4 regions of the Paenibacillus sp. JT22N1 genome follow, and region 3 is predicted to be linked to each of the others. Evidence: riboswitches for the same ligand, from Rfam matches in the RefSeq annotation. Region 3 holds a riboswitch; each other region holds the start of a gene.
What was found. Region 3 has a riboswitch for cyclic di-AMP ahead of AC58UU_RS20565 (stalk domain-containing protein). Riboswitches for the same ligand answer to the same signal wherever they lie in the genome.

Region 1 (8,037 bases), on a different contig from region 3:
TGAAAATCATGAGGGGGATACCTAGCGTGGATGAAAAAAATGATAAAACCAAAAGGCTCTCTGTTTACTTACCGGAGAAAGTAAAGTCGGATCTGGAGCAAATGGCCGACGAAACGGGTCTGTCGATGACACAGTTAATTGTGATGGCCACGCATGGCCTGCTAGCCAACTACTCCGCACAGGGTGGTGCTATTTTCGCTGATTTATTGGCAGCCAGACAACGAATTCTCCACGAAGTGAAGGATAAGCATCAGCTTTTAAACGAAGAAAAAGTGAAAATGCAAGAATACTACGGTGCCCGAGCGGAAGAGTATGAACGGATTTATCACCGAGAGGACGCTGAGTTCCAACAAGAGCTTGGACTCTTGAGCGAAATGGTGAAGAAGCAGGTGGAAGGTCGCAACGTTCTTGAGGTAGCCTGTGGGACCGGGTATTGGACCGAAATTGCTGCGAGTACGGCTAAGCACATAGTTGGTGTTGATATTCGTCCTGAAGTGCTGCAAATTGCTAAGTCCAAGCCTTGGCCAGCTTCAAATACAGCATTTGTTCAGGGGGATGCGTACCAGCTCTCCGAAGTGACGGGTGCCTTCGACTTTGGTCTTGCCAACTTCTGGTTTTCGCATATTCCGAAGAATCGGATCGAGTCATTTCTCCAGAGTTTCCACCAACGTCTAGGCACAGGTGCCCGTGTCTTTATCGCCGATAATGTTTACGTACCCGGAAGAGGCGGAGAGCTGATAACGAATGAACATAGCGAGGATACCTACAAAAGACGCGAGCTGGCTGACGGATCGATGCATGAAATTATCAAAAACTACTACTCATATGAGGAACTGAACGATATTTTTAAGCCTTTATCTCAGCATTTGCGAATATTTGTTGGAAGTAGCTTCTGGTATGTCAGCTACACAGTTGCTTGAAATAGAGAATGATAGGTAAAATATCCCTTGACCAAATATGTTACTCAAGTTACATTTGTTAAATGAGTAACATATTTGGAGGGAGTTAACAATGAGCATTTTTTCGAAAATAAGTAAGTGGTTTATGGCAACATCAACTTGGATTCAAGCATTAGCATGGTTTGTTGCCTCACAAATCGTGTATTTTACTATGTTGTTTGTGACCATTCCAGCTATTCAGAATAAGGCCAATGGCATGAAAATGTTTGACTTAATGACTACGGGTTATTCGCCGCAATACGTTACATCGTTCCTAGAGACAATTGGGGAAACGGGGCGGAAATTATATTTAACGAAAAAGGAAAATTGAAGGCGGGTTTCCAAACTCTAAGTAAGGTGGTCAAATGGATAATAATCTTCCTTTAAGAGAACGAAAAAAATATCAGACGATGTTAAGTATTCTAGATGAGTTTTTACTTTCGCTTGAAAGTCATCATTTTGATGAAATCCATATTGAAGATGTATGTAATCGGGTAAGTATTTCGAAGGTAACTTTTTTTAGGTACTTTACTTCCAAAGAGGAAGTTCTCGACTATTTTGTACTGCAATGGTGTTATCAAAGAAGCGTTGAGATAGATAAGGGAACCTATTTCGGGATAGATGGCATACGTCAAGTTTTTAGAACTGCAGCAGAGATACCTCATGCTAAGAAAATTCTGATTGCCATCATTCAATACTATTCTAAATTAAAAGCTGAACCAACGAAAAAGGAACTCAGTGAATATGAGCGCTATATTATCTCGCAAAACTCTATAGAAGGAATTCATATTCAAATTCTTCCTTTAGAAGCCTTATTTCATGTCTATCTATCGCAAATAGAGAACTTGTCGGAATCTAAGATATTGCTCTTTTCGAGCCAGTTGGTAGCGCTTTTCTATGGGATTCCATTTCAGGTTCATATTCATATGTTGGAATCTCAGACATTGCTAGAAGCATATATGGATAATATAGATAGTCTATTGGTAGCAATTACTCACGATTTAAAATAAACAAAAAAAGCTTAGTCAAAGCCCTTCGGCTGCTTCTGACTAAGCTTTATTCCCTATTATTATTTATTATTTTCACTTTCATTTTGTCGTCTTTTCATTACGTTATTCACTAAGTTTTGAGTTGCGTCTTGTGTGGATCCAGTTACGTTTTCAATGGCGTTTTGTACATAATTCGTTGCGGATTGAACCCCGTTTTTAAAGATACTCGTTTTGTTAACATCAACGTTATTCGTATTGTCAGACATCGTTCATTCCTCCAATGATATTCTAGAGAGACTGTCGTTTGATTAACTATGCTTTCTCACAACTGGTACGCATAACTCTAAAATTCGATTTTAGAGTCATTCAGCTTTGGTGAGGGTATTGGCTATAGTGATTACTCGGCATCCATCCCAGCGGCGGCATCGAAGACATTCTCTTTCGGCACCTGTGTTATATCTTCCTTTTGCTGCACCCAGTAACCAACGTTACGGTACCAATATTGAAACGAATCGTCCAATTGCTGCTCTCGGTTGCGATCCTCGTTAACATCGGAGTCAACTTCTAGCCCCTCTACGAGCAATCCGTCTTCACGATTCTGTTTTCGATTGATATCATCAGGTGTATTCACGTTAAATTTCCCTCCTAAACATTCTTATCATAACGCTCCTCCATCCTTGTAAGGATTAATTTGCATAGATAGGGAACGATTTATACAAAATCTCTAATGCCCAGAAGTAAATTTAAGGCCGAGAACGCCAACTAGGATCAGAATCATGAACAAGATCCTTGTTAAACTAATGGGTTCATCTAGAAAAAGGGTGCCGATTATAATCGCACCGACAGCACCAATTCCAGTCCAAGCCGCGTATGCTGTGCCGATGGGGAGAGTTTTCGTTGCTACCGCTAGAAAATAGAAACTGACAATCATCCCTGCAATCGTGACGATGGAAGGAACTAACCGTGTAAAACCATTAGAAAATTTCAATGAGATCGCCCATGCTACCTCAAATACACCTGCAATGACGAGATATAACCATGCCATGATGAATCACTCCTCTTGAATTTGTTATACGTACTATTTTGCCGCAAAAAAAAAGGAAATAGCCTGGAAGTTATATCGCTAAAGCGACATGACTCCCGGGCTTTTTCCCCTCCGTGACCACAGCGTATTCGCTGCGTGTTTCCCCTCGGACCAGTCTGGCGATGAACGCCACGGAACCCTAGAAAACAATATGCCGTTATTATAGAACGGCTAACATGCGATGTCAAGTTAGAAGAATTGGGATGTAGGAATAATTTCATTTTGAATGAACCCTCAGAAAAGAATAAAAGCCCTGAAAGCAGCTGTTCTTTCGAGCAGGGCTTTTCCGGGCTTTATTCATGAGTCTTGCAGAGTTTACTTGGATTCAGCAGTTAGTTGATTGTAGATATCATCCCACAGAACTCGTCTGGCTGATACATACCGCTTCGCGTAATAAGATTGGCTAAGTTTGTTTTTCACTATACCTTCATTGGATGCAGAGTGAATGAATTCACCGTCTCCAAGATAGATACCTACGTGAGAAATACCATTACCGCCACTTGTGTCAAAGAACACTAGATCGCCTTTGCGAAGATCTTTTTTGTCAACCCAGTAACCTTCTTTATTTTGAGATGATGAGCTATGAGGAAGATCAATGCCGAATTTGTCGAAAACGTAGGAGGTGAAACCAGAGCAATCAAAGCCCTTTGTGGTCGTTCCCGCCGTTCTGTACGGAATTCCGAGCAATCCGTCAACTGTTTCATCCAAAGTGGATTGTGCCGCTGACACGCTTCCTAAACCGATACTCAAAAACAAAACAAGGCTAAAAACAAGAGCAACAATCTTTTTCAACTGCTTGTCTCCTTCCGGTGCCTACGAGGTTAGCTGGAGGGTTCGGTTGAAGGTTCCCTATGATCCCTGTCTGGCAAGATCAATTCACCCGGTGTGGTTCCCCCGTTTCTCCAAAAAATGGAGAATTCGGCATGAAATATTTGGTTTTTTGATGCTAGACCTTTTAATTCGTCATAAACTTTTAAAATCCTCCTTTCTATGAGTCTTCTAATTAAAATATGCAAGTTTGTTAGGGAAATAGACAAAAAAAAGCCCCTTTTTGCAAAGGGGGGGAGAAAATGTGCTAATTTCAGCTTATTTATAGGTGATTAACTGTCCATTTTGGCAGATAGAAGCTGATATTGGGAAGTTATGGCCCACATTTGGATAAAAATGTGGAAAAGCGGGAAGATCTGATAAATGATTAGCGCTACCAGACCTGCCCATATGTAAGTTGCTGTGACTGTGACCCCTGCCAATAGTCCCGAGGCGAACAGGAGGATAAGCGCAAGCCCGATAATAGGAAACAAACTGCGAACGAAAGTGATAACGGTGGACAAAATGCCAAGTTTGGCAGCAATCGCGAACTGTACGTACATAAAAAGAAGATGTAAGAGAAAGCCATAGACGAGCAAGCCGAGAAGCCATGGCAGCAATTGGAGGGCTGCTTGCTCATACGATGTGGTATGTGCGAATTGTTTTTGCGCTTTAGGAAACAGCCATATGAGCGGCAGTAAGGAAAGCGAGATTCGAACGACATACGCGATTAGGAATGGGAGCATGAGCTCCTTGATGCCTCGGAAAAAGCGATAGCCGGCATTTTGCTGGGAATGGGTCAGCGAGTAGTAGACGCCGCTATTCAACATTGGGGTGAGCAGCATGCGAATAACAAGTAAAGCAGCCAGCCACCAAAGGTAGGAATGGCTAAGATCGGTTTTGACCAGTTGGAACTGTCCTTCAGCTAGAAATAACTGCAGCGCTTGCTTCGGCTGCTCGCCACCTGGATAGCGGTGCATGAGAGGGACGAGAACACCCTGCACAAGCTTATACAGCAGGATGCCCCAGCCCATCTGATACAGGAACAAGACGATCGTGGCGAAAGGTTGCCGTAAAGCCGCCCTGAAGCCAGACTTGATATAAGTTGCCACAGTTGTCCCTCCTAAGAGTTTTGCTTTAGCAAAACTGGCATCGAAAGCATAATCTAAGAGTTTTCAGTAGGAAAACTTACTTCGTAAGCATGTACCTGGGTGTTGCTTTAGCCGCTTACCAGGCGACCCAGCCGAATATGGCTTGCAGGAATTGAATGAGACCGAGATTCCAACGGATTTTCCACTTGGCATCCACTTGCGTTTGCATAAAATTATTAATATGTTTATTTTCCAGCACGAGCGAGTAATTAGGATCAATTCGAACCCAGTCTACAGGAGTCTTGTGGGTTAGTTTGAATTCGATACTGCTTTCTTTACCATCCCATGTTTTATCAAGCACTGTGCCGTCAGAGAAATGGAACTGGATCGGCACCTCTGGCGAATTGCCGCCTCGTTTGGAGATGAGAACGGCACTTTCGTAGGACTCTGCCCCTTTGCTGCCCACGGATTTGACGCGAATGCTCTCCACGGCGTAATCCATCATCATGGCGCCGTATACGTATTGATTAAAGAAATCATCCCACTTCGTTTTGGTCACTTCTTCAACAACGTTCTGAAAGTCCTTCGTAGAAGGGTGTTTAAATTCCCAACGTTGGAAATAAGTGCGCATAATGCGGTCCATTGTTTTGCTGCCAACCTGCTTCTCAATGGCTTTAAGCACCAGCTTACCTCGTGTGTACACATTCTCTGCGTATTGATCATGTCCCTTATAGGCCCACGAGTTCTGCTGGAGGGTATGTGGAGATGTAATAAAGCTTGATTCGACAGGTAAATTAGGGGACACCCCGTACTCTGCTTCCATGACTTTATCCTCTGCATAGGAGGTAAAGCCCTCATCCAGCCAAGCTTCTTCGAATTCATTGCTAGCTACGAGTCCATAGAAGAATTGGTGTCCAATCTCATGAACTACGACACGTTCTAGTTCTAGATCTGGTTTCTTGTCACTAGCATCCCACGCCGTTACCAAAGTCGGATATTCCATACCGCCCACACCGTTGCCTCCTGGGGGAGGTACGACAATCGAAAGGGTCGAATAAGGATACGATCCGTACCATTGGCTGTAGCGGGAAAGTGCCTTTTTGGCAGCGTACATATAACGGTCCTTCAAGTCCTGATGATTGGGATCGAGATAGAGCTTGATCTTGACCCCAGGTATTTGTGCGGTCGAGTAGGGTTCTTCCACATAAACGAAATGAGGCGATGCCGACCAAGCGAAATCATGCACATCATCCGCATAAAATTGGTACGTCTTCATCCCGTTGTCGGTCACAGCAGGCTTAACCGGGAAACCGGTAGCTGCTACGGTGTAGTTCGCCGGCACTTGAATTTTCACGTCATACATCCCGAAATCGGCATAAAATTCCGAATTTCCGTGGTACTGGTGGAGATTCCATCCCGGCTCCGTACGTCCTCTTGTTCCAATACGTTCATAGGCAGCAACTTTAGGGAACCATTGTCCGGCCATGACGAAGTCATCCACATAGCCCATTCTTGCGAAGGCGGCAGGCAGCTTGACGAGGAATTCCGTCTTGATTGTGACTTTCTCTCCGGCTCCTACCGGTTTAGGCAGCGGAATTTTGAGCAGCGTGTGATCGTCCTTGTTGCCGTCATCGGGCTGCACGAACGCCATGCGCATACTGAGATCCTCTCCGTCAACCGTTTTCACAGAAAGCAACTTCATACTGCCGCTACTGTCTGCCTTGGCTTCATCTTCACGGAGCTTACCACCTGATTCACGCATAAACGTCGTTTTCTTTGAGGCAAATGCATTGGGATACAAATGGAGGTAAAGCTCTTGCACAGGGACAGTTCCCGGATTTTCCCAAGTCAACGTTTGCTGCCCATTGAGCTCCCTCGTTTCGGGCGTATAAGCAACGTTCATGTGATACTCCGCAATACGATAGCTAAGCGCTGTTGGCGCTTGCTTCTCTAATGGCTTGGCGCTATCTGCAGGCTGCATGTCCGGCGCCGGAGCAGACTTTTCATCCTTAGAGACGACTGGAACGGCCCATTTACTTGCAGATGGGAGCAAATTTTCAGACAGCAGGACAGTGCCTGCTGCAAGGAGCATGACAACGAACCATTGAACCTTGCGGTTTTTGAATAGAACACTCATGATATCCACCCCGCCTAAACAAGCATCTACAGCATGTATATGTAGACAACCTAGGGAATATTTCTGAGCTTGGAAAAGAATTGTTAGAAGGAGGGGAACGAAGTAGCTAATTAATGAGTTTATAAGGTATAAAGGGTGTTGAAATCGATGAATAAGGGTTCCCCACGCTGATGAGGTTTGATGACCGGGGGTTCTAACTGCAACCAGCCCTTGTTCTGGAGGATGACTTTAGCTACAATGAGAGCAAAGCGTCATTTTAACATTACGAAGACTGGAAGGTGCCCTCATGGAAGCGGATAAAAAGAAGCTGGCCTTAAATATAGTAAGTTCCAAAGTGAATCATAAAGGATTCGGTGCCGGAGCAATCGACCTAAGCAACGTATCTGGTGTCATTATTGATGGGGATGAAGCCTACCTGGACGAAGGTACACTTCATGCCAAAAGCAAGATCGAAAAAGGCATTAAATTCTCAATAAACAAAGAAGATGTGCCAAACGGGCGTAAAGCTTGGATCGTTTGGGTGGCAGTCGACCGTACGGAAGAAGGAGCTTACTACGCTGGTATGACAGCTTGCGAAATGTTGATTGACACAGAAGCTCGCAGAGGGTGGAAAATTCTAGCCGAGCATGTGAACAAGATGGATGCTGCAATGAAGCGTAAATTCATCTTCGACGGCTTGGATGACAAGGAGCGGGCGCTGCTCAAAAATCAGCTGATCGCACACAACGAGGAATGGTGGAATCGCTCGGATCAAGCATTGAAAGATGCACTTTCATAAGCGATTACACGCATAAATCGAGATTATGAACATTATGTGTCATCCATTGTTACGTTTGGGTGAACCGAGTATACTAGACCCTAGTGTATGTTACCTCATATACTAGGACAGCAAAAAGGCAGACTAAGACGCGCTTAGTTCTGCCTTTTTGTGTTCTCTGGAAACAGATGGATTAGTCGTTCCACCAGCGTTTGATATCATTCCACCAAGAGC
Region 2 (8,037 bases), on a different contig from region 3:
AGGTGTTGGCATTTCTGCTAAACAAATATGACAAACAATTTTTCCTTTGAAGTAAGATACGTTTTCAGCATTACCACAGAAGATACAAGCAGGCTCATATTTTTTCAACATGATGCGCTCGCCGTCTACATAAATCTCCAAAGCGTCTTTCTCACCAATTCCCAACGTGCGGCGCAACTCGATTGGAATAACAACGCGACCCAATTCGTCAACTTTTCTTACAATTCCCGTAGATTTCATCATATATATAAACCCCTTTCGATTTTATCAAAAATTTATCAATATCGTCATGTTTCGACATAACTTCTTGCTTTATGATACCAACGATTCCCAAAATAGTCAACCATATTTTCGTCTGTTTAAGCTTATAATTCAAAAAAAATTTAAATGTAGTTTCTGTTTAAAATATGAGAAAAACCAAGTAGAATAAGGGGATGTAAGGAATATATTACGTGTAACCTCCATAAAAAGCTCAAAATTACGAAGATAAAGGCTAGCCTAGTAAGACAGAGAAATTGGAATATGTAATTCGACAAAAAACGACAATTATGTCGAAGTAACGAGGAGAATTGTCGAAATTATTTAAATTTGCTAAAGAGAGGTTGTGAATGGATGAAAGAAGAGAAGGTTTTTAAAGATCCGGTTCATAAATATATTTACGTGCAAGACAATACGATTTGGGATTTAATTAATACGCGAGAGTTTCAGAGACTGCGCCGCATAAGGCAATTAGGCACCTCATATTTAACTTTTCATGGTGCTGAGCATAGTAGATTCTCTCATTCACTCGGTGTTTACGAAATCACTCGGAAAATTATTTCACAATTCGAACGAAATCACTATGAGGATTGGCCTCAAGAGGAACGACTGCTCTGCCTTTGTGCGGCATTGCTCCATGATCTGGGCCACGGGCCCTTCTCGCATTCCATTGAAAAAGCTTTCGGAACGAGACATGAAGACTGGTCATGTAGAATTGTCCTTGGAGATACCGATGTGAATAAAGTCCTCAGCCGAGTGTCACCTGATTTTCCCGAAAAAGTGGCTGGCGTTATTTGTAAATCGTATAGTGAAGAAATTGTGGTTAGCCTTGTGTCGAGTCAGTTGGATGCAGATCGCATGGACTATTTATTGCGCGATGCCTATTTCACTGGTGTAAATTACGGCACGTTCGATCTAGAGCGAATTCTTCGTGTTATTAGGCCCTATAAAGGGCATATTGTTGTCAAGGAAAGCGGCATGCATGCCGTAGAAGATTATTTAATGTCTCGTTATCAAATGTACTGGCAGGTATATTTTCATCCTGTGACACGCAGTGCGGAAATTTTGCTGCACAAAGTTTTTGCGCGTGCCAAACATTTATACGAAGAAGACTATACGTTTGGTTTTATGGTGGAACCCATTTTACATCTGATTCAGAATAAAATTACATTGGAAGATTATTTACTATTGGATGAGTCTGTTATGCAGACGATGCTAACTTTCTGGAGTAATGAGAAAGATCCTATTTTAGGCGATATGTGTAAGCGATTTTTGGACCGTAAGTTGTACAAATACAGTACCTTTGATGAATCTAATCAACGTCAGATCAAGCTGATGGAAAAAGTGATGGCTGAGGTCGGATTCGACCCTACCTATTACATGGAAATTGATTTTCCGTCGAATCAATCCTATGACGTGTATAGACCAGGCGAAACGGATGACAATTTGCCTATTTTCCTGCTGGATCATAAGGAGACTTTAACGGAAATTACGCATCGATCTGAGATTGTTCAGTCCATCAGTGGATTCCAAATGGGTAAGCATCATGTCTATTATCCGGAGGAGCTGTTGGAACGATTGAATGCAACTAATTATCCTGATTTATGGGCACTGCTTGGTGAGCAAGATTAGCGAGAAAAATAAGTGCAGCAGAATATTTCAAGTTAAGGGAGAACAAAGATGCTAACGGATTCACACACACATTTAAATGCCGAACAATTTAATGAAGATCAAGATGAAGTGATTCAAAGAGCGCTGGACGCCGGAGTGACAAGAATAGTAAATGTAGGCTTCAACCGGGAGACCATACCCAGTTCGATTGCCCTCGCTGAGAGGTACGATTTCATCTATTCTACGGTAGGGTGGCATCCTGTTGATGCTATTGATATGATGCCTGGCGACTTAGAATGGATTGAAGAGTTGTGCAAGCATGAGAAAGTTGTTGCCATCGGAGAAATTGGACTAGATTACTACTGGGATAAGTCGCCGAAGGATGTACAGCAGCGGGTATTTCGGGAGCAAATTCGTTTAGCTCGTAAATTGGGTATGCCCATCGTCATACATAATCGAGATGCTCATCATGATATTTTGCACATTTTAAAAGATGAGAAGGCCGAGGAAGTTGGGGGAATCATGCACTGCTTCTCAGGAAGCTGGGAGACGGCGAAGCAGTGTCTGGATATGAATTTTCATATTTCTTTTGGAGGTCCAGTTACGTTTAAGAATGCTAGGCAACCGAAGGAAGTGCTGGCGCAAGTTCCATTAGATCGTTTGTTAATTGAGACCGATGCTCCCTATCTAACCCCGCATCCTTTCCGCGGCAAGCGTAATGAAACCGGCTATGTTCGCTTGGTAGCTGAGACAGCCGCGGAAATTCGGGGTATGACTTTGGAAGAAATTGCGGAAATAACAACAAACAATGCAATTCGGTTGTTAGGTCTCAAGTAGAACATTTTTCTCGAACTTACGGCGAAGCACAATACCGCAGCTGAAAGAAATGAAGATGAGACTGATAAGTGGAACGAGCAGATAGATTGGTGAAGAGCGAATCATAAGAGGGATCGTTAAAATACATAGCTCTAGCAGTAAGGCTAACCAAATTATAAAGGCCAATGAACCGGCTTTCGTATTCTGATTGAGTGGATACATCTCTAGCCAGAACGTATAGCGATGAGCGCGCTCTAGCGACGATAACTGAACAAGAGAGATCACAAGGGCGATCAGGAAGATCAACGTCCTTGCAGTACCGCTGCTTGAAACGGCTATAGCTAGTACACCTAACAAGGTGATACGCAGTATGATCGCGAACAGCTCCGTACGCAGCAATGTCTTCATATACAGGTACAAATAGGCAGCATCTTGTCTAAAAGGAATGAACCGTGTCAGCCCGCTGATCCAACTTCGGCGGGCTATTCGCGTTCCCATTTGAGGCACATCGACGAACCAGCTGAAAAAGGCATAAAGCCTAGCTTGCTGCTGATTTTCCTTGATGATCAAGTAGTCCCAACCGATGAAGTATTTAGATACGAAATGAACGGCTGCTAACCATACGAAAATGAGAAGCAGCGCAGCGCAACTTGCCCATAAAATACTAGTTAGAAATTGCAGCGAAATGAGAGCGGTTGTTGCCATCCAGCGAAAGCTAACCGAAGCTAATCTGGTGCGCTCATGAGCAAAGCGACTTTCCTGCCAGCTCGCTAGTAAATTAGCTATCTTTAATAGAAGAAGTAATGCAAGCATCAGTAAGAAATGCTGCTCTGAAGCGCCAAGACAGTGATGGTAAAGCGGCCATAAAATAACCCAGGCGATAAATGTCCCGAAAGCTTGCAGTGTCAAACTGTACATGAATCCACTTCGAAAATAAGCACTCATTTGATGTTCGATACGTAACAAAAACATGCGGTCTGCTTTCCTTACCAATGTACGAATGGGGCTTGAAGATAGAAGCGGAACGAGCAGCAAAAGCACGATCCACAGATAGGGATAATCTGTCGGAAGACGCTGTAGTATTTTTGCATAATAATAGGAAGAAACGATGACAAGAAACAACACGAGACCGATGAAATTACTACGCGCTGCATATTGCCAATAGCCCATGGATTCCTTCATATAATGCTCGAATCTTTGCTGCCATAAGGTACGGGTGTTGATGTCCATATTTCTCATAACGAATCCCCTTGTACGAGCTTATAGAAAATGTCGTCTAGTGACGCTCCCGGGAGTTCGGTTTGCCCGCGTAATTCGACTAAATCACCCTGAGCAACCATACGACCTCGATGAAGGACAACGTAGTTATCGCAATATTTTTCAATTGTAGACAAAATATGCGATGAGATGAGGAATGATGCTCCTTTATGTTTCATTTTGACCATTAATTCGAGTAAGGAACGGATCGCTAAAGGGTCGAGGCCGAGAAAGGGTTCATCAATAATATATAACGAGGGTTCGATCAGAAATGCGTTCATAATCATGACTTTCTGTTTCATGCCTTTGGATAAATGACTGGCGAAGCTGTTCAGCTTGTCCTGCATTTGAAACTGCTCCAAAAGGGAGCTAGATCGAGCCAAATAATCGTCCTTCGACAATCCGTAGGCCATAGCGGTTAACTCAAGGTGTTCGCGGATCGTAAGCTCTTCGTAGAGCTCAGGACTTTCGGGTACATAAGCGTAGGTTGCGCGATAGGACAAAGGATTCTCAGCTAAAGTTAGTCCGTTGATTCGAATCGATCCTTTTTGCGGTTGAAGAAGACCGAGAATATTTTTGATTGTCGTACTTTTACCCGCACCATTAAGTCCGATCAGACCCATCATTTCACCTTGACGAATAGAAAAGGTTAGGTCATGAAGAACAGGTTTTTTTGGTAAATATCCCCCGTATAAAGAGTCAACTTGTAGAATGGAGCCCATCTCATTGCCTCCCTGATTAGCAAATTATTGGTATTTATGAATCACTTTCCTATACGATCATTATAAACAAATTTGTAATTTAAGCCTAGTTTAGGGATGAAAAGTTGAAAAGAGTTAGTATACGTACGTTAAAGTGAGATATAAGTAGAAATAGGGCTGTTTAATTGTTCATTTAAGCAAATTTTAGTCGATTTAGCCCTTTTTAGTAGGTGTCAATCCCTTTACAGGTTAAGATTAACAGCGTAATATACTTTTCATAATAACTTAATAACCAATTTGCCATTTTTCCATTCGCTGAGTTCCATTTATGGGAACGGGGGAACCACTGTAAGCTGAAGAAGAATACTTCTTGAGTGAACAGAGTGAGTAACAGGGGTGAATCTTGGAGTATACTTTGTATGCTCTTAGTAGGGCGACTCTCACGTCCGAATCCGTCAGCTAACCTCGTAAGCGTAAGAGAGGTAACGATTGTCGTGCGTGCTATTTGTGTATTTTACTATACAAACTAAGCCAGCGAGAAGAGTCCTCTTCTTGCTGGCTTTTTGTCTTCATAAAGGGCTATACACATTTCGGACGACTAAAGATTGCCCGGAATTCATATGAATGTTGAATAGGCAAACTGGTGTGGGACGACCAGAAGGCAGCGGTATAGCACCGTACTGCTGATGGCGAACACGTTAAGTTAAACTAAAAAACCTTAGTCGCGTCAAATCTAATCATGCTGTAACCTGGCGGCGAGGCTTTGAAGGAGGACCGAAGAAGTGGGCAGTATCTCTATTAGCGAGACCCATGTAAAACGATCATCCAGCATGTCCTTCGCATTGCGATGGAAGCATGAAAACTTGCGTTTGATTTTAAGTCTAGCCATAATTTCAATCGCAATGACTTTCATGTTTTTGGTGTTGTTGTACGGTACGGCTACCAAGAGCGTATCCGTGGTTGTGAATGGACAAGAAACCGTTGTGCATACGAAGCAATGGGTCCTGCAACGCCTACTGGATGAACAAGCCATAAAGATTGGTGAACACGATGAAATTTCTACTGCGCCAACGACAACAATCAAGGGTGGAGACAAAATTGTCATCGAACATGCCTCACCGATTCAATTGACTGCTGATGGAAAGACCACCACTGTTTACACAACTGCAAGAACGGTAGAAAGTGCATTGCAACGTTTAAATATTGCACTTGGGGAGCACGATCGTTTAACTCCCGAACCGACAGCCGCTCTGGGCTCGGGCGATGAAATCAAAATCGTTCGTGTGAAAAAAGAGACGGAGGAAGTAACTGAGCCGATTGCGTTCGATACGGAAAAGAAAAGCGACGCATCGCTACTCAAAGGCAAAGAGCAAGTCGTCCAAGAAGGTAAAGAGGGCGTACTCTTGAAGAAGAAAGAAAAGACTTTCGAAGATGGTGTTTTAGTCGCGGAAGCAGTTGTGGGTGAAGAAGTACAAACAGAAAGTATTAATAAAGTCGTGTCCGTGGGCACGAAAAATCCTGTTGTTGTTCTCTCGGCTTCATCACCTGGTGTGGATGAGGTTTCGAAGAATGGTGTAACATTTGGGTACAAACAAATCCTGAAGAATGTGAAGTTGACTGCTTATTCGGCAGACGTGGCATCTACAGGTAAGTCCGAAGGAACTCCTGGTTTTGGTAAAACCTATACAGGGACTACCGTGTCGGAAGGCAGAACGATAGCGGTTGATCCCAAAGTTATCCCACTCGGATGGTGGGTTTACATTGAGGGCATTGGCTTCCGCCGTGCTGAAGATATTGGCAGCGGTGTGAAAGGTCAAATGATTGATGTATACTTTGAAGATCATGGTTATGCCAATAAATTCGGAACGAAGCAAGGGTACACCGTGTATGTGGTAGGACCGAAAAAGCCGTCTGAAAATTAACGTGTAAACGTCTGTTTCAGCGGGAAGAATGTCATATATACGTTGCCAGGTAACAACCTGGGCGAAAGAAGAGGGGACCCCTCTTCTTTTTCTGCGTTGAATATGGAAGTATAAGTTCTATATTTTAGCTCCGCATCAACATTGACAAACGCGCTCGTCCCTGTAGGACGACGGAGTCGTTTATCCTTGGTACTTGGAAGGGAACCGCTTATGATAAAAGAAGTGATTGTCGTCGAAGGTAAAGACGATACAACTGCTATTCGCCGAGCGGTAGAGGCGGATACGATTGAAACAGGTGGCTCTGCGATCGGACAAGCCGTGCTAAAGCGTATTGCGCTTGCACAGCAGCGCAGAGGCGTTATTATATTCACGGATCCGGATCACGCAGGTGAACGGATTCGGAAGATTGTAGCAGCCAAGGTGCCTGGCTGCAAGCATGCCTTCATTACGCAGGAGCAGGCTGAGTACAAGGGTGATATTGGCGTCGAGAATGCGACGCCTGAGACGATCCGTCAGGCTCTTCAGAGCCTTCGCACGGAATATGATGGTGCGGTTTCACAACTGACCATGGAGGATCTCATGGCCGCAGGGTTGATTGTTCATGCTGAGGCGGCTTCTCGCCGGCTGATAGTGGGTAAAGCGTTAGGAATTGGCTATTGCAATGGCAAGCAGTTTTATAAGCGCTGTGCGATGTTTCAAATCTCGCGTGAGGAATTTGAGGCGGCTTTGGAGCATTTGGAAGCTGATAAGTAGAATGGCCATTTTTCTCTAAAGACGGCATTTGAGCAGCAATTGTTGCACTTCCTGCAATATTATCCAACTGAATATATGTATTCATTTAGCGAGCTCTCATGAGCTTACATGACTTTGCATGTAGAAATAAATTGCAATGAAGAATGTGAAATCCAGAACCTATAGATAATGAGGTCTATATCATGAATATACCCAACAATGAAGTGATTGTAACAGCAGATGACGTAGCAACACCGAGTAAAACGAAACAAATTATTAAGAGAAATGGTTTGGTGCTCAAAAAGAGCTTGGGTCAAAACTTTCTAATTGACCAAAATATCCTGAGCAAGATTGTCATGGCAGCTGAGCTAGGGCCGAACAAGGCTGCGCTTGAGATCGGCCCCGGCATTGGGGCGCTCACGCAGCAGCTGGCCAAGCTCGCTGGCCGCGTCTTGGCCGTCGAGATCGATCAGCGTCTGCTGCCCATCCTGGACGAGACGCTAGAGCCTTATCCCCATGCTACCGTTGTCCATGGGGACATCTTGAAGACCGACCTGCCGGAATTGTTCCGGCAGCACTTTGAGGGCATGGACGGCGTCAGTGTCGTCGCCAACCTGCCCTACTACATCACGACGCCGATCATCATGAAGCTTCTCGAAGAGAAGCTTCCCTTGGAGAATATCGTCGTGATGATTCAAAAAGAGGTGGCCGACCGCATGGCGGCTCGCCCGGGCACTAAA
Region 3 (8,037 bases):
CTAAGTAAAATCGAATCGCTTTAGGGTTGCTTTCATCAACAAAAAGTTCAGCCGTGACACAGCGCTCACTTTTCCCGTACTCTTCGGCGACCTTCATAAGTTCATGCCCCCAACCTCTCCCTTGCTCACGAGAATCGATGGCTAACATATCAATGAACAACACACTCGATTTGCGTATCATCGTGATGAAACCGAACGGCTGTTTATACCCTTTGGCAGTAACAAACGTTTTATTCTCATTCAGTCTCTTCCGTATTTCTGAAAATGTTACAGAACTACCGGTGTCATACAGCCTAGAAAAGGGTACTAACTGTTCAACGACTAATCGATGAATAGCTCGATCGTCAATGGAAGCCAATCGTTTGCGTATCACTTGGCACCGCCTCCACAAGAAGCAATAATGCTATCTTATGTTGGCAAGACCGCAAATGACTCAGCTTGATTAGGTAGCTTTTTTTACTGTTCTAACAAAGCAAGTACCAATTTACCCCAGTCCCTACGAATGCTATACTATAATTAAGCGAAAATGAGGTGATCTCCATGATTTATGCGTATCCCCCAATCATGGCTTTGAACAGCTATCAAACCCATAAAGACTACTACCGGGTAAGCGCGGTAAGCGGTATTGCCGGAGGTAAATCAAGTACCATTCGACGTCCACTTGATATGCCCTTTGAAGAATTAGCCTACAAACAACACGCTAAGTCTGCCGCGAAAGGCGTAGCCGAATTTGTTCAATCTGCACAGAACATTAAACAATCGGCACAATCCTTGGTAGAGTCTCGACTTCCTGCAATTGCCTACAAGGCTACACCTCTTTCGTCAGAAGCCGATAGCGAATCCATCATTGAACCTATACGTCAATTCGTAGATACATATAATGAATTTCAGGACAGTTTGCGGGATTCTCCCGAGTATTTGAATCGCTCACTTCTCATAGGGCTAGAGCAAGCCGCTAAGCCCTATTCTCTGAAAGACATTGGGATAACAAAGCTGGATAACGGAAGCTTAGAACTCCAAGAAGACGAACTTCAAGATCAGATTAAGAACCATTTTAGCTCTACATTAAAAAGTCTTGGCAGCATTACAAACTTCGCCGCCACACTCTCGAATTCGATTGGACAATTGCAGCAATTGCCTTCGGAGTCGTTGTTCCAAATGTCACGTTCACAGCTTAAGCCCTACGGCCAATATCGATCCCAGCTTCAAGCTTATCTGCCTGTTCCGATGAATGGACTGCTGCTTGATGTTCAGATGTGATTGATAATTCAAAATTGTATAAATATAAAAAAGATGACCTGGCGATGCTCAGGTCATTTTTTTATATCATGCCAATCCTTTACAGCAGGAGTAAGCTCGATTTCCGCGCTTATTTAAAAGCCTAACGATTACGCGTTATTTTTTCAGCTAACATTCACAGGTTTACACTTGAATCGAGAACAAAAAAACGACCCTCCGAATGAGCTCATGCACATGCATGCTCACCCAGAGGGTCGCTTTTTTAGAATAGCTTCTTACCTAATACATGATCAAGAGGGATATATCCGATCACTCTGCTATCCATACTATTATTTCGGTTATCTCCCATCACGAAAATATGATCGGCAGGCACCGTCCATTTCTTGTTTCCGTTGGCTCTCATTGCCTCGTTAATGTAGGGCTCGTCAAGAAGCACGCCGTTACGGTACATCTTGTCGTCCTTGAGCTCCAATTGATCTCCTGGCTTACCAATTACCCGTTTGATCCAGACATGTTTATCATCGCCACTGGTAAATAAACTGAGCAAAGGGCTATCTAACAGGTCATTCTTGAATGTTCTCTTAAGATCGACTCTGGAGTCGATAATGACAATATCCTCATATTTCGGCTCATAATTAAACGTATGAGAAAGCTTTGATACATACACGCGTTGACTGTCATGCAGTGTCGGATCCATGGAATGTCCCATAACCTTCGTTGATTGGAACACGAAAACACCAAGAAATACGACTAAAATAAACGAAATGGCAATGGAGCCAAACCAACTCCAAATTTGCTTTAATAAATTCATTCGTATCGCTCCCTTGTGACTAAATGCTATTCAGCCAAACCATGCTTAAAGGCATATATGGCGGCTTGTGTTCGATCTTCCACACCTAGCTTGGCCAGAACATTGGTGACGTGAAACTTTACCGTCTTCACACCGATAAACAAATCATCCGCTAGCTCTTGATTGGATTTACCTTTAGCAATCAAGCGAAGCACTTCCATTTCACGATCGGTTAACTCTTCATGCGGCTCTGCTGCCGGCTTAGGCTGACGAAAGCGATTCATGATCTTGGAGGCAACCTGAGACTCCAGAATGGACTGCCCTTTAGCCGCCGCTCTTATCGCTTGAGCGATCTCGGAGGCGCGGGACGTTTTGAGTAAATAGCTGAAAGCCCCAGCTTCAATCACTGGATACATTTTCTCATCATCTAAGAAGCTCGTCAACACAATGACTTTGCAATCCGGGTAAAGTTGCAGCAGCTTCCTTGTCGTTTCGATACCGTCCATGCCTTCCATGACCAAATCCATGAGTACGACATCCGGTCGATATTCCTGTGCAAGCCGAATGCCATCCTGACCATTGCTGGCTTCCCCGACCACTTCAATACCATCCTCTGTCCCTAGAACGGCTGCAAGTCCGATCCTGACCATTTCGTGGTCATCGACAAGCAAAACCTTAATCAACGCGTCGTCCATTTGCTTCTCCTCTCGTTAGAAAACTATTCTTTGCCCTGCTATCTATTGTTAAAGGTTAATTTTCCAGAACATATTCAGTAGTAGCGAGTATAGGCACACGAATCTCAATACGCGTACCTCGATCAGGCGCCGTTATGATATCCACTGAGCCGCCGATTTCATTAACCCGCTCCTTCATGGACACTATACCATACGATGTAAGCTTCTTAGCATCTAATTCAAAACCAACCCCGTCATCGCGTATCGCAAGACGAACACCGTCAGGACGATGCAGCAGCTTCACTTCCAGCTTGTTCGCCTTTGAATGACGCAGAGCATTAGAAAGCGCCTCTTGTACAATACGGAATAAATGGTCCTCAATCCCCTTATTCAAGCGGATATCCTCGTCCATATCCCAAGTAATCGCCATGGGCACTTTAGCCGCAAGCTCCTTCAGAAGCTCGACAAGTCCTTCGGACAGTCGTTTCCCTTCCAGATGAATAGGTCTTAAATGCAGAAGCAAGGCTCTCATTTCCGATTGGGCGACAGAAGCCATCTCCTCGATGAGATGAATTTGCCGTTTAGCCTTCTCGAAATCTTTATCCAAGGTCCGCCCTACTGCCGTTGCCGTCATCGATATCGCAAATAATTGCTGGCTCACCGCATCATGAAGCTCTCGTGCCAATCGCTGTCTTTCTTCAATCACGGCAGATAGCTTTGCTTTCTCTGCAAGCTCCGCATTATCATTCGATAAGCGCTGTAGGGAAGTAACCTGCTCTTCCCACCGCTTCATAATACGGCCTAACTGATCACCCAGGCGTCCGATTTCATCTTCACCGTGTTGGAAGCCGCCGCGGGCAAACGTCCCTTTTTCGAGCAAAATCATCGTTTCCATCATCGGCTCAAGCCTTCGAGTAATTCGGTTGCTATTCCAGAAGCCATACACAGCGCCAATGCCGCCTATAACCAGAATCGCCATAAATGTAAATTTAACGCCCTCTTGCCAGCTCGTAAATGGCACAATTAGATTGCGTGAATTCAAAAAATAAATGATCGCGCCAAACACAACGAAACTAAAGATGATCGATTCACTCATGCTGCGCCATATCATATTCGTTAATCGTCGTTTATAGCCATCCAATTGGTGATGAACCTCCTCGAGATTTTACGCGTGCCTAAGCGCACATTCTCACAATACTTTGATCTTGATATCTCCTACGATGTAAGAAAGCACAAGTTTCACGCGGTGATCGCAAAGCTCATAGTTAGGGGACTGCCAGATCAGCTTGTTCATAACCCCTGACTCACGCTCATTTGCAACTTGAATCTGCCCAAACGAGATGGAAGCCGTCACAGCGACACCGATATCCTCCGGCACTTTTATATCTACATCTCCTACAACGCCTTGCAGGATGACCGTGGTTTCCTTTTGCTCCAAAATCGCAAGTGAAAGATCAATGTAGGTTTCTCCAATAATGTACCAAGTGGAACTGTTGCGTAAAATCCAAGGCTCACGGCCTAAACGGACGCTATCCACCAATTTCTGCTTTTGCATATACGTGTCGTCTTTGTGTACTTGCTTAGATCGTATGAAAAACAAACCTAGCGAAATTAAAACAATAGAGAACACAATGGTAATGTGATCCCCGAATAAAATCACTGCCCCTACGCCGATCAGTACATAACCTTTGCGTTCTTTGCGTGAACGGACCCGATGAATGCCTAGCAAGATGAGGATAATGGCAAGAATGGGGAAAAAGCCTATCGTATGATCTAGAAGCAAAAAAAGACCGGCTCCAATCAGCACTAGTGCTGTATTGCGGTTACGGTTGCTTTTAGTTTCTTCTCCCATCGCTGCACCTCCTCTGGCTGACTTTTAATTAGTTCATATAGATTCTTAGCATACCATAAGAATGGACGACCTCCAAGATGCAAATCCTTGCGCGGCAAGGCTTCCGCATGAGTCATGGAGGTCAAAGGCCCATCTGCGCCTACTTATTAGGCGCTGGTGGGATAACACGCGGCTATTTCTTGCCGCGCGGGTCGGTGTCATCGCTGGAGCGATGCTGCTGCCACTCCTGCTGGAACTTGCCGCGCAGCGCGCGCAGTTCCTGTTGAAGGTTGCCGCCGGCTTCCTTCAGCGTCTCTTGCGACAGGCGGCCCGCTTCGCGGAGCCCCTGCAGCGCTTCCCGGCCGAGCTCGCGGCCGGTCACTTCCAGCTCGCGCCAAGTGTCGCGAGCCTCTTTCTCGTGCAGCCCGCTGCTCGGCGGCTGCCCCCCCTCGGCTGCGTGCCCTGCACGCAGCCCGCGCAGTTCATCCGCGAGCGCCAGGCACACGTCCTGGCTGCTCGCGTACTGCGCGCGGTAGTGCTCGCAAGCGGCTTCCTCGCGCTGCTTCTCTTGCAGCGCTAGCCGCGCGAGCTCTTCATCGCCGGCGCGCATCGCCAACTCGGCTTGCTCGCCGCGCAGCTGAGCCATCTCCTCCGCGTTCACACTGTGGCTTCGCAGCTCAATTGTTCGCTGCAGTGCCTCCTGATAGCGCTGTTCCAGCTTCTCAATCACGCTGTTCCCCCGTTCATGGTGATCATGTTTGCCGGTCGTTTCTTGCCATGCAGCTTCTGCCATCTTGCCAATGCGATCCAATATACTCATGTTGTCACACCCCCAATTTCTTATGATTTAAAATTCATTTCTTTTCTTCAATAAATGAATACCATACACCACTAAACATGCTGCGAACGCAATCGCTATGAAGCCCGATAGTTTAATGGTCAATATCAAGCCGCCCGAACCGGCGATAAACCATCCAATTTTCTTCCCATTCTTAATGCCTACATAACCTAACCCAAGCATAGCTGCCGGGAATAAAAACCCCATTAAATGAACATGACCACCCAGCTGATGCAGACAAATAAGTAAACCTGCCGTGATCAAAACTAGTGCCAACCCTTTCGATCGATCCATACTCATATTGCTTACCGCCCTTCACGTATTCTTCATGCTTCTATCGTAACGGAAATGGAAATATGTCAAAACGGACTCGCGACTGTTTTTGTACCTAGACCTAAGTCCAGTACGCACTACGACCTCCATCCATATTTTGGTCGTTGTCCCACCGAGCCTCGAATGCTAAACTATTTGAAGCCGAGTCCGGTGCACAGACAAAGTGCCGGTACGGGGGACGATTTACATGGGGTGAATATTTGCTCTTCATCGGAGCAGACTAGGGAGAACCTTCTTCCCGAACCCGTCAACTAACCTCGAAGGCTCATGAAGGAGGATTACCAATTGCATACAATTACTAAAGGGTTAACTAGCCTTGCTGTGTCTTTAACAGTGTTGGCAGGAGGCTTTCTTTCCCCATTTACGGCGAATGCCGCTGAGATGGATGTGAAAGTTCAAGTCAATGATGAACTGGTTCAATTTCCGGATGCTCAGCCTTTTCTGGATGACAATCATGCTACCCAAGTACCGATTCGTTTCGTAACGGAAAAGCTAGGTTATGACGTGAAGTGGCAAAAAGAAGGCGATGAGATCAAAGTCACGCTAAATAACAACAAACATTCGATCACCTTAGTATCGGGGCAAAAAGAAGCTGAAATCGATAGCAATCGTGTCGAGATGGACACACATGTGGAATTCCAAAATGGACGCGTTTACGTGCCTCTTCGTTTTCTAAGCAAAGCATCCGATATTCCCGTTCAGTGGGATGCTAGCAGCAAATTAGCTATTCTAAGTAAAGATGGCAACAAGCATGCGCCAGATTATGAATTGTTTCAATCCACGGCCTATTCAGCAGATCCATCTGAGAATGGCGGCTACGGAGCTTTTGATTATATGGGTAATCCATTAGGTATTGGAACCGTTGCTGTAGATCCCACAGTGATTCCTCTAGGATCTAAGCTCTATATAGAAGGTTATAATTTCAACGGCTTACCTGCAGGCGGCATGTATGCTTACGCAACAGATACAGGCGGTGCAATCAAAGGCAAGCGTCTTGATATCTTTATCCCAGGATCCAAGCAATCTTTGATGAAGTTTGGTATCCAAACCATTAAAGTGTACAAACTATCCAATTAAACGGCTCCAAACAAAAAAGCTGGTTTCTGAGATTTATTTCTCAAGAAATCAGCTTTTTTTATTTTAAGGTGGAAAAACCAGAAAAGCTGCTCTCCCATCATATAGTGATGAGAAGAGCAGCCTGCAGTTACTTAAACTTGATTTTTGGGGATACCATTTAAACTTGGGACGTAATCAGGTGCCTCGTTGCTCGATAGCGTTTGAGCTTCTTCCATGAAATTAGCGTTATTCTGCTGATTGTTTTTCTTATCTGCTTTGTTATCTTCGCGGTCATGCTTGGGATCGGCGTCATTTTTGGGCATAGCATTCACCTCCATTGTCTCATAGTTAGTATGAGAAGGTGGCTTGCATTTTATCCCAGTTATCTGGAATTGGCGTTGCTCTTTATATGACTGAACTACCCTCGAGGGTTTTAGTTTTTCTTGCCGCCATATGCTCCATTAGGAATGCAACATACGTTTCGTCCCGAACTAACCAAGCTGCATAATCCCTTTTGACATAACGTTCCGCCTCTTCGAAAGTAGAAAAGTGTTGGTTGGATTCGACCCCATCCACATCGACTTCCCACCTGCCTTCAGAAGGAAAAATAAACACTTGTTGTTCATTTCTATTCTCATAAAGTGATCCATAAACAGAATTTTTCGTGTTAAATGTATTTTTATTCGCATCAGCGCGAATGGGCTCCATCGGAAATGGCTTCGCTACATACCATAGATAGGCTTCTTCTGTCATAGAGCAACCGGAAGCTTTCGCATGGCCTCCTCCTCCATAAAGACCCGCAATTTCCGAGACGTCGATGTGATCGTGAATCGTTCGAAAGCTTATCTTTTTACCGCCCATATTCATGATTGCGATGTAATCCAGATGAGGATTTTCTTTGCCTAGATCGTTTCCAAGTTCAGAATGATAGGATTCCGCATGAACGATCCCTACATGATGATCATCTATTCGGGAGTGGATGATTTCTCTCTTTTTTCTTCGTACATAGCGTTCGATTTTTTCTTCTTCCATATCCAAAATTTTTTCTTCAAAGGGATCGAATGCAAAGTGCTCGCTTTGCTGAATGCGAGCCACCATTTTTTCCTCAAATTCTTCGATGGAAATTAGATAAAAGAGATCGTTTAATCGCTTAGCCTTGATGTATTCATTCTGTTCCCATTCCCATGTATCATACTGACGGACCAATTCGACGAATTCATCTAATCCCTTCATTGGCTTCAACAATCCGTTCTGGATCAGATACTCATAAAATAGA
Region 4 (8,037 bases), on a different contig from region 3:
ATGCAGCTCACGGATTTTTGATTCACCAGTTCTTGTCGCCGATTTCCAATCTCCGCAACGACGCGTATGGTGGATCGCCTCTAGGCAGGGCGAAATTTTTGCAAGACACACTTGCCGCAATCCGCTCCGAAACCGGCCGTAATTATCCGGTTATCGTGCGGATCTCCTCGACAGATTACGTCGATGGCGGCCTAAATCCACAGGATCTTGCGCTGATGCTCAAACCACTCGCCGCGGACAATCTTCTTGACGCGATTGACGTATCATCTGGCGGCCTGCTGCCCATCCAGCCAACGGATACACATCCAGGCTACCAACTGCCTGACGCAGCCGTCATTAAGCAGCATTTAGACGTTCCAGTCATCGCCGTCGGCAAAATCTATACCCGCAGCTTTGCGGACCGCATCATCGGGGACGGGCTAGCGGATGCCGTAGCAATAGGGCGACCGCTGCTGGAGGACCCCGATTTCGCGCTGAAAATGATTGGCCGAATGGACTTTTTTTAACAAGCCCATTTAATAGAAAAGAGGAGCTGCTGAGAAGCAAGCTCCTTTACTAACGTTGCATGCTATCTCAATCAAGAATACTCATAATTTGCTTTTTGTGGTGATCATCGTGCTCAGTAAATTCTTGAATTATGTATACCAGTGAATATGGCGTACCTGTTCTAGGACAATTTGACACACCGTTTGCTGATACTTCTAACAGTAATTCCTCTGATTTCATGCTCTTTAATATATCGATCAGTTTCATTCTGTCGCTTGAGAATTCTTGAAGAAGTTGATCTTTCGAAATACCCGAATTTGCGTATTGATATGCTTTACTGTTGAATGAGTTGAAATCGGGAAACTCCATTCCTTTGCCCTCCCTGATGGAAGGAATGACAACATTCATTAAATGAAGATCCCAATTTCTAAGATGTGCGATGATTCCGGCTATCGATGCTTTTCCTACTGTAATTGGGCTGTGCCAATCTTTATCACTTAGTTGATGCAAAATATTTGTCCATTTACAAAACTGTTCGTATTCACTAATTGTGCTGCTGCGTAAATCCATGAGATCACCTCTTAGTCATAATGGATAGATCATAGCACACATCTACGAACTAGAACACACATTCGCACTATTGCTCACCTGTTAATGGAAACATTCATTTACCATTACATAAAAAATGATCAGACAGCCATGGCCATCTGCTCATTTTAGTATTCAACTATAGTTCTCAGATGAACATCTATTTTGGTCTTCACTCAATAGATTGCGTTTGCCCCAGAGTTCTGCCTTTTCTGAATCGCGTGCATTCCCATGATCACCGCGACAAGTTCGTAAGTATCCAAATTTTCGCATTGATTCTTCAGAAGAAAAGCGCCTGAAGAAAACCATCCGTTTACTTGTTCGAAACGGGCAACAAGCGCGCCGGATTCATCAGATATCTCATATTCTTTTGAAAATACTGGGGATATAATCTCGTAGTTACCCCGCCCTTTGGTTTCATATGTGAATTTTTTGGTGAAAAACGCAATTCTGCTTCTCAACACACCTAATTGTCCACCATCTGCACCCGTAACCTCCCATTTGCTTGAGAAGATCGGAAAACTTCCTTTGCACAACAGTTGGCCATTCTGCCCATACACCTCGATCGCAGATCCAAAAGAGCTTTTCAAATCAAGATGACCGACGGTTTCTTCCTGTTCACCTAGAATCTCAGTAACACCGGTATTAAAAAAATTATCCCGAAAATATAGATTCATTCACTCGCCTCCCTTTGATATTTATACGATGCAGAGGATGTAGAGTTACACATATTCCCAGTTATTTTCCAAATATCGTTCGGTCATTCCCTTTTGTGATCAATTGACTTCAATATGTTCGAGATGATTGTTCCCCATCCAAGACTGAGGATAGCATAGTGTTTTATTAGCAAAATAAAGCGCAGTTGCACGCCTTGCAACAAAAAAACCAGCAACAAAAAGTTGCTGGTTTTTCTTGAAATATTCTGCAGACATACGTTAGTGCGTTAATTGCTAATGAATTCCTGTACCCATTCGCCGTTAAAATAGGCAACACCAATTTGGGTGAAGTTGGGGCTAAGAATGTTTTGACGATGACCCGTGCTGTTCATCCAAGCTTCCATGACAGCTTCAGGCGTTTGTTGACCTTTTGCAATGTTTTCACCTGCGTATGAATAGCGAATGCCGTATGTGCTCATCATATCAAAAGGCGACCCATAAGTCGGCGAGGTATGATCGAAATAACCATTGTTGTACATATCCTTCGCTTTGTCCAAAGCCATGGCGGTAAGTGCGCTATTGCTGGTTAATGGACGCAATCCAGCCTTTGATCGTTCTTGGTTAACTAAGTTAACGACTTGGTTAGCAAAAGTTGTTTGAGATGGCGCAGTCGTAACTGGCGTTTTAGTACCAGCATTTGTGTTCGTGCTGCCAGGAATGTTGAGGCTCATACCAGACCAAATCACGTTCGGATTGGCAACTTGAGGGTTTGCCTTAATAAGCGAAGATAGGCTTATGCCATACTTCTGGGATATTAACCACATTGTATCATTACCTGATACCGTATGGGTTGCTGGTGCGGCCATTGCCGCACTCGAACCTACGAGAACGCTCAAACCTATTGCGCCGGTAACCACAAGCTTTTTGTAACGTTTCAAAATAAACCTCTCCTTTTGCGGCCTGCGAGGTTAGCTGTCGGATTCGGATCAAAGAGTAATCACCCGGCCGCTGACGCGGCTTCACCCCAAATAATGGGTCCCCCGTGCTTCACATGAAGCTTCGGCCTTCTGAGTTATTTGATCCATATGGATCTCACAAATTGTAACATGTGAAATCATAGAGAACATGACTCAAAATTTTCCAGAAATATTTTGCAAGCGGTATCAGCCGTCACTTCTTGACCAAAATATTAACTAAGAAAATATCTCAATTCCTTGAAATTCCGTTGAAAACCACATTCAATCCCAAATTCGTGGCCGATCGATTCCAGCCGTTCGCATATAATCTAGCAGTTGCCCGGTGTGAACGGATTCGTGGTATGCGATCCTCATTAACATATCTCCTAAAGTTCGAACATACCCTACGTCACTTCGATTAATTTTAATATTTGACAAATCCTCAGGGGTGAACGTTTTAACGGTATTCAAGAATTGTTCTCTGTACACTTGTGCGAATATCAGTTCATCTTCCACCGAAGAAAATTCCCGATTGTCAAAAGGAGAATCGTATGAAGATAGACTTCCTCTGTTCAGTATTGCAAGATGATAATAATGCTCGCCGTCCAATATGTGCCGGATCATTTCTTTAATGTTTAAGGCTTGTGCATCAGGCCTCCAATCCAGCATAGTTAGAGGAATAACGTTCCAAACTTTAATACTTCTACGTCGGACTTCTTCCAAGTTCAATATAACAAGATCTGTTCCGTTAATGATTAACACTCCTTTAAACTTCTCAATAATTCATGCCTAGTTGTTTTATAATTGTCTGTATTTCCTTACGAACAAATATACAGTACATTTGTTCGTATGTAAATAATCCCTCATTTAATTAGTCTGCCAGGCTTTATGATAGTGGCGTTCCTAAGCTTCGGTACAAGTAAGTGGTATAAGTTCCCGATAAGCAATCCTATAAATAAGTACATCAAACCTCCAAAAATGCCATAAATAACTGCACCCACGATCGCACTAAGGAAGCCAAAAATAACTTGATCCTTATATTTAGCTGGTGAAGTAGGCGGATCTGTTAGCATAAAAAGAGCAAAGAAAAGAGAAGCATTGATAAAAGGTGATCGAAGTGCGTCAGTGGCGTCTCCGACATCAATAATCCCCATAATAAATAATAAGATGAAATACGTTCCTAGAAATGAAAAAACTTGTGGGAATTTGTTCACCCGGTTCGTCACAATGTATCCGCCAATTAATAGAAACACGACTGTCCATGTGGGAAGATCCCCGAATGCGCCCCACCAGCTTTGTCCTGTTCGAAAGAATAGGATGGACAGAAGCAGTCCGAAAGCCGCTGGATTGAAGATTGGTTTTTTCTTATGAACAAGTAAATGTTTGGACAAAATAGCGATAATGGAAGTTGCAGCAACAATATACCATGAGGAAGTTGTGCTTAAGATTAAAGCAATGATTAACCCTGTTATCACTGCACCATCCGGCATCATTCGCTTCTTTTTGGCAATGCGGGAACAAAGGATATCCACGGCTGTAGAAATTCCGACGGCAATAATGCCATTATAAATGCCCGTGAAATCTAATGACCATATGGCGGCAATTATTAGAAAGGCAACCATGGAAACTACGACATATCCCTTTGGTGTTTTAATCCATTGGTTAGCTGTCATTATAATTACCCCCTACACTATAAATTTGTAAATCGGATGTAATCAAGATTCCCTTGAGATCAAGTTGTTCTATTAACGTTCTCCCGCGGTCCAACCCCAATAAAAAGAAGGCCGTCGAAAAGGCGTCCGCCATCATAGCGTAAGGGGCGAAGACGCTGCAGCTGACCAATTCGCCCGGTGATTGTTTAGTTCTGGGGTCGATGATATGATGCATACCAACTTTTAATGCACACTTGCGCTCGTAACTTCCAGAGGTACAGACCGACTCATTCGATATTTCAACTGTGTGTATGATTTGTTCTTTATACTCGGGGTGCTGAATGCCAATTCTCCACTTGCTGCCGCTTTCGTCTACTCCCCCAGCATAGAGATCACCTCCGGCATTGACAACAAATCCTTCAAATTCTTTCAACTCATGAGCAGCCAAGTCGATGGCGAATCCCTTAGCCGCGGCACCTAAATCAATCACCAGCGGCTTCCGCAAATACAACGTACGATCCTGTTCATTTAAGATGATATCCCGATAGGTAGCGGAACCCGAAGAGGAACTTTGGATGGTCTCCCCAGTTAAATAATGCTGATTGAATCCCAGTTCTTCCATTGCTTTTCCCACCGTAGGATCAAATATGCCATTCGTCCATTTCGCCACCTCCAAAGCAAACTTCAAAGGCTCAAATAAAAACGGACTAATCCGAACTGGAGTTTTTATTACTCGGCATGCCTCCATCAATTCACTGTCCAGGCTGAAACGACTGCAGGCTTGTTCGACTTTCCGAAATGCCTCGAAAGCCCGATCAATGGCTGCTTCTGTCAGGTCCTTTGATTTCCGAGAAACGACCTGTATATCTACAACAGTATCCATAAATAATTTCGTTTTTTTCATGATTTTGCCCATTATGAGTTTCTCGCCTGAGAGAGCGCATCTTGTACGGCATCTTTAAATGCTTGTGTACTGTAAGTTGCACCCGAAACATTCCGTACTTGCGCACTTTGTTTTTGTACCACTTCTTTAGGCAGCCCTACAACGTCATCAATTGTATAATGCATGGCAAAATGACTGATTTCAACATCTGTAATTTTATCGCTTTTTATGGTGACTGCCACCTGAATTGATCCTCGTCGATTACTTCCTGTACCCATATAGGTACCCTCTTTATAAAGTTTATTTGTTTGACTGCTTTTAGTCTGTGTAACTTGGGCTTGTTGTGGTGGTGGTGGTTGCTGTATCGTTGCCTGAGTTTCCGTTGCGAAATATCCTGCGGCATAAATAGCTCCAATGGCTGTTGAGCACAGAGCGACCCACTTTTTGTTCATTTTTGCCATGTGAATCCCTCCCAAATAATGCTTCATCGATAATTTCATTATATGGAGAGATCATTAAAATTTTCTTAAGCGTAGCTGAATGTATTCGGAATCTATTGTTTGCTTGGAAAACTAAATAAACTCCCATCCCTAAAGAGGGCCGAGAGTAAAATCTCCGTGCTTCCACCCAAGTTCATCCATGCATAGCGCAGTGCTCTCATTAATAAGCCTACATCTGACATGGGGATTCACTGTTTAGCAATTCCTACTATTTCCGCTCCGGCTTCGATGGCTGAAGGGAAAATGTTCGTTGATGCATGAAAACCGGCACCTATAAAACAAAGTCTGGATTTGTTCACTTTTATCGCTTCCTTTTATCCTAAGTTTATCTTTGCAGCACTAATAAGATAGAAAAAGAAGGATGAAACCGTAAAAACTCTTCCTCCTTTTTCATTTTGTCCTGCTTCCTATTTCAGAAACAATTCCAGTAACTTGCCGCCTGCATAAATACCTACAATTCCTAGAATACCCGACAGTACTGGCGGTGCGGGCAAAGGCAGCTTCAACAGCTTGAATAAAATACCAATAATTAAACCTGCTCCTAATGACAACAGAAGCTCCTTCATATTTTAGACACCTCGATTGTTAGACTGCATCCTTAAATTCGATGGCTTAATGTCTGGGCTTAGCCTTTCGATCGAAATGGCATCCGTTGATAACGCATCCAATTCAATTTCCCTTGAAAAGTGACCCGCATTTGCCAGAATCGTTCCATCCTTCATTTTAGCCAGATACTCCTCTGAATCCATCCAGTGCTGTCTCCAGGCCAGCGATTGGATGGTTGTCGACCACAATAACTTGGCCTCCCAAATTACGTAAATATCGAGCTACACCTCGGCCGCACGTTCCATATCCGATAATAACAAACCGTCGGGTAGGTACTATCAAATTCATCGTACGCATAAAACCTTCGACAATCGTCTGTCCTACACCGTGCTTGTTCTCAATAATTTGCTTCAAAGGGCTGTCATTTATTACAATAATCGGAACTGGATATTGGGACTTTAAATCTTCTCTTATCAGGTTCGCACCTGTTGTAGTTTCCTCCGTGCAACCGATCAAGACTTCAACACCATAATGTTGAATCAGCGTCCTTGTTAAATCAGCACCATTATCCAATAATAGCTGCGGTTTATGCTGTAATACACTGTGAATATTGCGCTCATGCTCTTCGCGGCCATCGGATCTTTGACCATATACAGTAATCCCTTCCTCTTGCAAAGCTGGCTTATGTCTAAGATAAAAGATTTGTAAAACAAAAAAAAAGGACACATGTCCTTTTTCGAATAATATTTTCTATTAGGTTGGCTGACCCATCAGATCATGCTTTTATCATGGATAGTTCCCGTTCCATAAGCAGCCGATTTCTGTTCGGTGAAAGTTTCTCGATAAATTTTTTGGAGGAATCATAGAGCTTGCTGGCTAGCACTTTATTTAAAAAAACCGAAAATCGGACATCCTGCTCTATCCATTTTTGATACATATCCGCCTTCAATCTAACCCACCCATCTTGATGCGAATCCTGTTCTGTGAATTATGATACTTTAAACTCATAATAGCATAGTTGAACCCACATACTCCCAACTCGTCCTAAATGATTGCCTGCCTTTCGATATTTCTTATCTCTACTCGTCTTGTCCTCTGATCTGGGTGTGAAGGAAGCTGTGAATCCAGCAGCTTTCTGGAAGCAGAATGTTGTAATTGCTCTAAACGGTCTGGACTATCTGCCCAATCAACAATCTCCCCACGATCCATAACCGCCACACGATCAGATAAATAACGGGTCGCTTTGACATCATGAGAAATAAAGAGATAGGATAATCTATACTTCATCTTGAAGTGTTGCAGAAGCTCAAGAATTTGTGCCTGTAGTATCCTGTCGAGACTACTAACCGCTTCGTCTAATACGATTAACTTTGGGCGCAGAACCAACGCGCGTGCAATGCATAACCGCTGCTGCTGCCCCCCGCTAAACTGATGCGGTAATTTGTCCGCATCTGATGCTCCCAGACCTACTGCGTCCAGCCATTCTAAGCAAACAAGATCCAGCCTCCGAGCCGTATATCGCTCATAGTTGAGCAACGGTTCAGCAATGATTTGTCGAGCAGTCATCCGGGGATTCAAAGCATCCGAGCAGTTTTGAAACACCGCCTGCAGATTCCGACGAAGCGTATGGGCATCCCTTGCAGATTCATTCAGCCAATCCCTATTTTGAAATAGGATTCGCCCTTTGTCAGGTCGTACCAAGCCGAGCACAAGCTTGCCTAATGTGCTCTTGCCTGATCCACTTTCCCCGACGATTCCGAGACATTCGCC

Region 1: another riboswitch for cyclic di-AMP. It lies ahead of AC58UU_RS34975 (C40 family peptidase); the one in region 3 lies ahead of AC58UU_RS20565 (stalk domain-containing protein).
Region 2: another riboswitch for cyclic di-AMP. It lies ahead of AC58UU_RS36080 (resuscitation-promoting factor); the one in region 3 lies ahead of AC58UU_RS20565 (stalk domain-containing protein).
Region 4: another riboswitch for cyclic di-AMP. It lies ahead of AC58UU_RS21640 (CAP domain-containing protein); the one in region 3 lies ahead of AC58UU_RS20565 (stalk domain-containing protein).

Annotation. Positions count from the first base shown of each region.
Region 1 covers NZ_JCAUAW010000029.1:23,488-31,524, reverse strand. Annotated here, with positions in the region: gene AC58UU_RS35005 (methyltransferase domain-containing protein) at 27-920, shown strand; gene AC58UU_RS35000 (hypothetical protein) at 1,012-1,269, shown strand; gene AC58UU_RS34995 (TetR/AcrR family transcriptional regulator) at 1,304-1,948, shown strand; gene AC58UU_RS34990 (hypothetical protein) at 2,008-2,193, opposite strand; gene AC58UU_RS34985 (hypothetical protein) at 2,325-2,558, opposite strand; gene sugE (quaternary ammonium compound efflux SMR transporter SugE) at 2,652-2,972, opposite strand; guanidine-I (ykkC/yxkD leader) riboswitch at 3,063-3,165, opposite strand; gene AC58UU_RS34975 (C40 family peptidase) at 3,327-3,803, opposite strand; cyclic di-AMP (ydaO/yuaA leader) riboswitch at 3,807-3,945, opposite strand; gene AC58UU_RS34970 (hypothetical protein) at 4,112-4,930, opposite strand; gene AC58UU_RS34965 (M1 family metallopeptidase) at 5,046-7,046, opposite strand; gene AC58UU_RS34960 (YwhD family protein) at 7,333-7,824, shown strand; gene AC58UU_RS34955 (transglycosylase domain-containing protein) at 7,997-8,037, opposite strand, start outside.
Region 2 covers NZ_JCAUAW010000032.1:47,309-55,345, reverse strand. Annotated here, with positions in the region: gene AC58UU_RS36105 (AbrB/MazE/SpoVT family DNA-binding domain-containing protein) at 1-243, opposite strand, end outside; gene AC58UU_RS36100 (HD domain-containing protein) at 613-1,890, shown strand; gene AC58UU_RS36095 (TatD family hydrolase) at 1,939-2,706, shown strand; gene AC58UU_RS36090 (ABC transporter permease) at 2,692-3,924, opposite strand; gene AC58UU_RS36085 (ABC transporter ATP-binding protein) at 3,921-4,664, opposite strand; cyclic di-AMP (ydaO/yuaA leader) riboswitch at 4,947-5,132, shown strand; gene AC58UU_RS36080 (resuscitation-promoting factor) at 5,426-6,565, shown strand; gene rnmV (ribonuclease M5) at 6,776-7,318, shown strand; gene rsmA (16S rRNA (adenine(1518)-N(6)/adenine(1519)-N(6))-dimethyltransferase RsmA) at 7,501-8,037, shown strand, end outside.
Region 3 covers NZ_JCAUAW010000010.1:292,946-300,982, forward strand. Annotated here, with positions in the region: gene AC58UU_RS20525 (GNAT family N-acetyltransferase) at 1-373, opposite strand, end outside; gene AC58UU_RS20530 (hypothetical protein) at 541-1,260, shown strand; gene lepB (signal peptidase I) at 1,502-2,050, opposite strand; gene AC58UU_RS20540 (response regulator) at 2,077-2,724, opposite strand; gene AC58UU_RS20545 (sensor histidine kinase) at 2,780-3,844, opposite strand; gene liaF (cell wall-active antibiotics response protein LiaF) at 3,893-4,555, opposite strand; gene AC58UU_RS20555 (PspA/IM30 family protein) at 4,728-5,354, opposite strand; gene AC58UU_RS20560 (LiaF transmembrane domain-containing protein) at 5,382-5,672, opposite strand; cyclic di-AMP (ydaO/yuaA leader) riboswitch at 5,835-5,986, shown strand; gene AC58UU_RS20565 (stalk domain-containing protein) at 5,991-6,782, shown strand; gene AC58UU_RS20570 (hypothetical protein) at 6,914-7,084, opposite strand; gene AC58UU_RS20575 (DHH family phosphoesterase) at 7,167-8,037, opposite strand, start outside.
Region 4 covers NZ_JCAUAW010000011.1:173,017-181,053, reverse strand. Annotated here, with positions in the region: gene AC58UU_RS21655 (oxidoreductase) at 1-506, shown strand, start outside; gene AC58UU_RS21650 (DinB family protein) at 574-1,056, opposite strand; gene AC58UU_RS21645 (LURP-one-related/scramblase family protein) at 1,251-1,751, opposite strand; gene AC58UU_RS21640 (CAP domain-containing protein) at 2,018-2,668, opposite strand; cyclic di-AMP (ydaO/yuaA leader) riboswitch at 2,673-2,805, opposite strand; gene AC58UU_RS21635 (DinB family protein) at 2,969-3,439, opposite strand; gene AC58UU_RS21630 (RnfABCDGE type electron transport complex subunit D) at 3,550-4,359, opposite strand; gene AC58UU_RS21625 (FAD:protein FMN transferase) at 4,349-5,242, opposite strand; gene AC58UU_RS21620 (FMN-binding protein) at 5,254-5,682, opposite strand; partial or broken gene AC58UU_RS21615 (Gfo/Idh/MocA family protein) at 5,919-6,020, opposite strand; gene AC58UU_RS21610 (DUF1427 family protein) at 6,129-6,287, opposite strand; partial or broken gene AC58UU_RS21605 (NAD-binding protein) at 6,291-6,615, opposite strand; gene AC58UU_RS21600 (ABC transporter ATP-binding protein) at 7,312-8,037, opposite strand, start outside.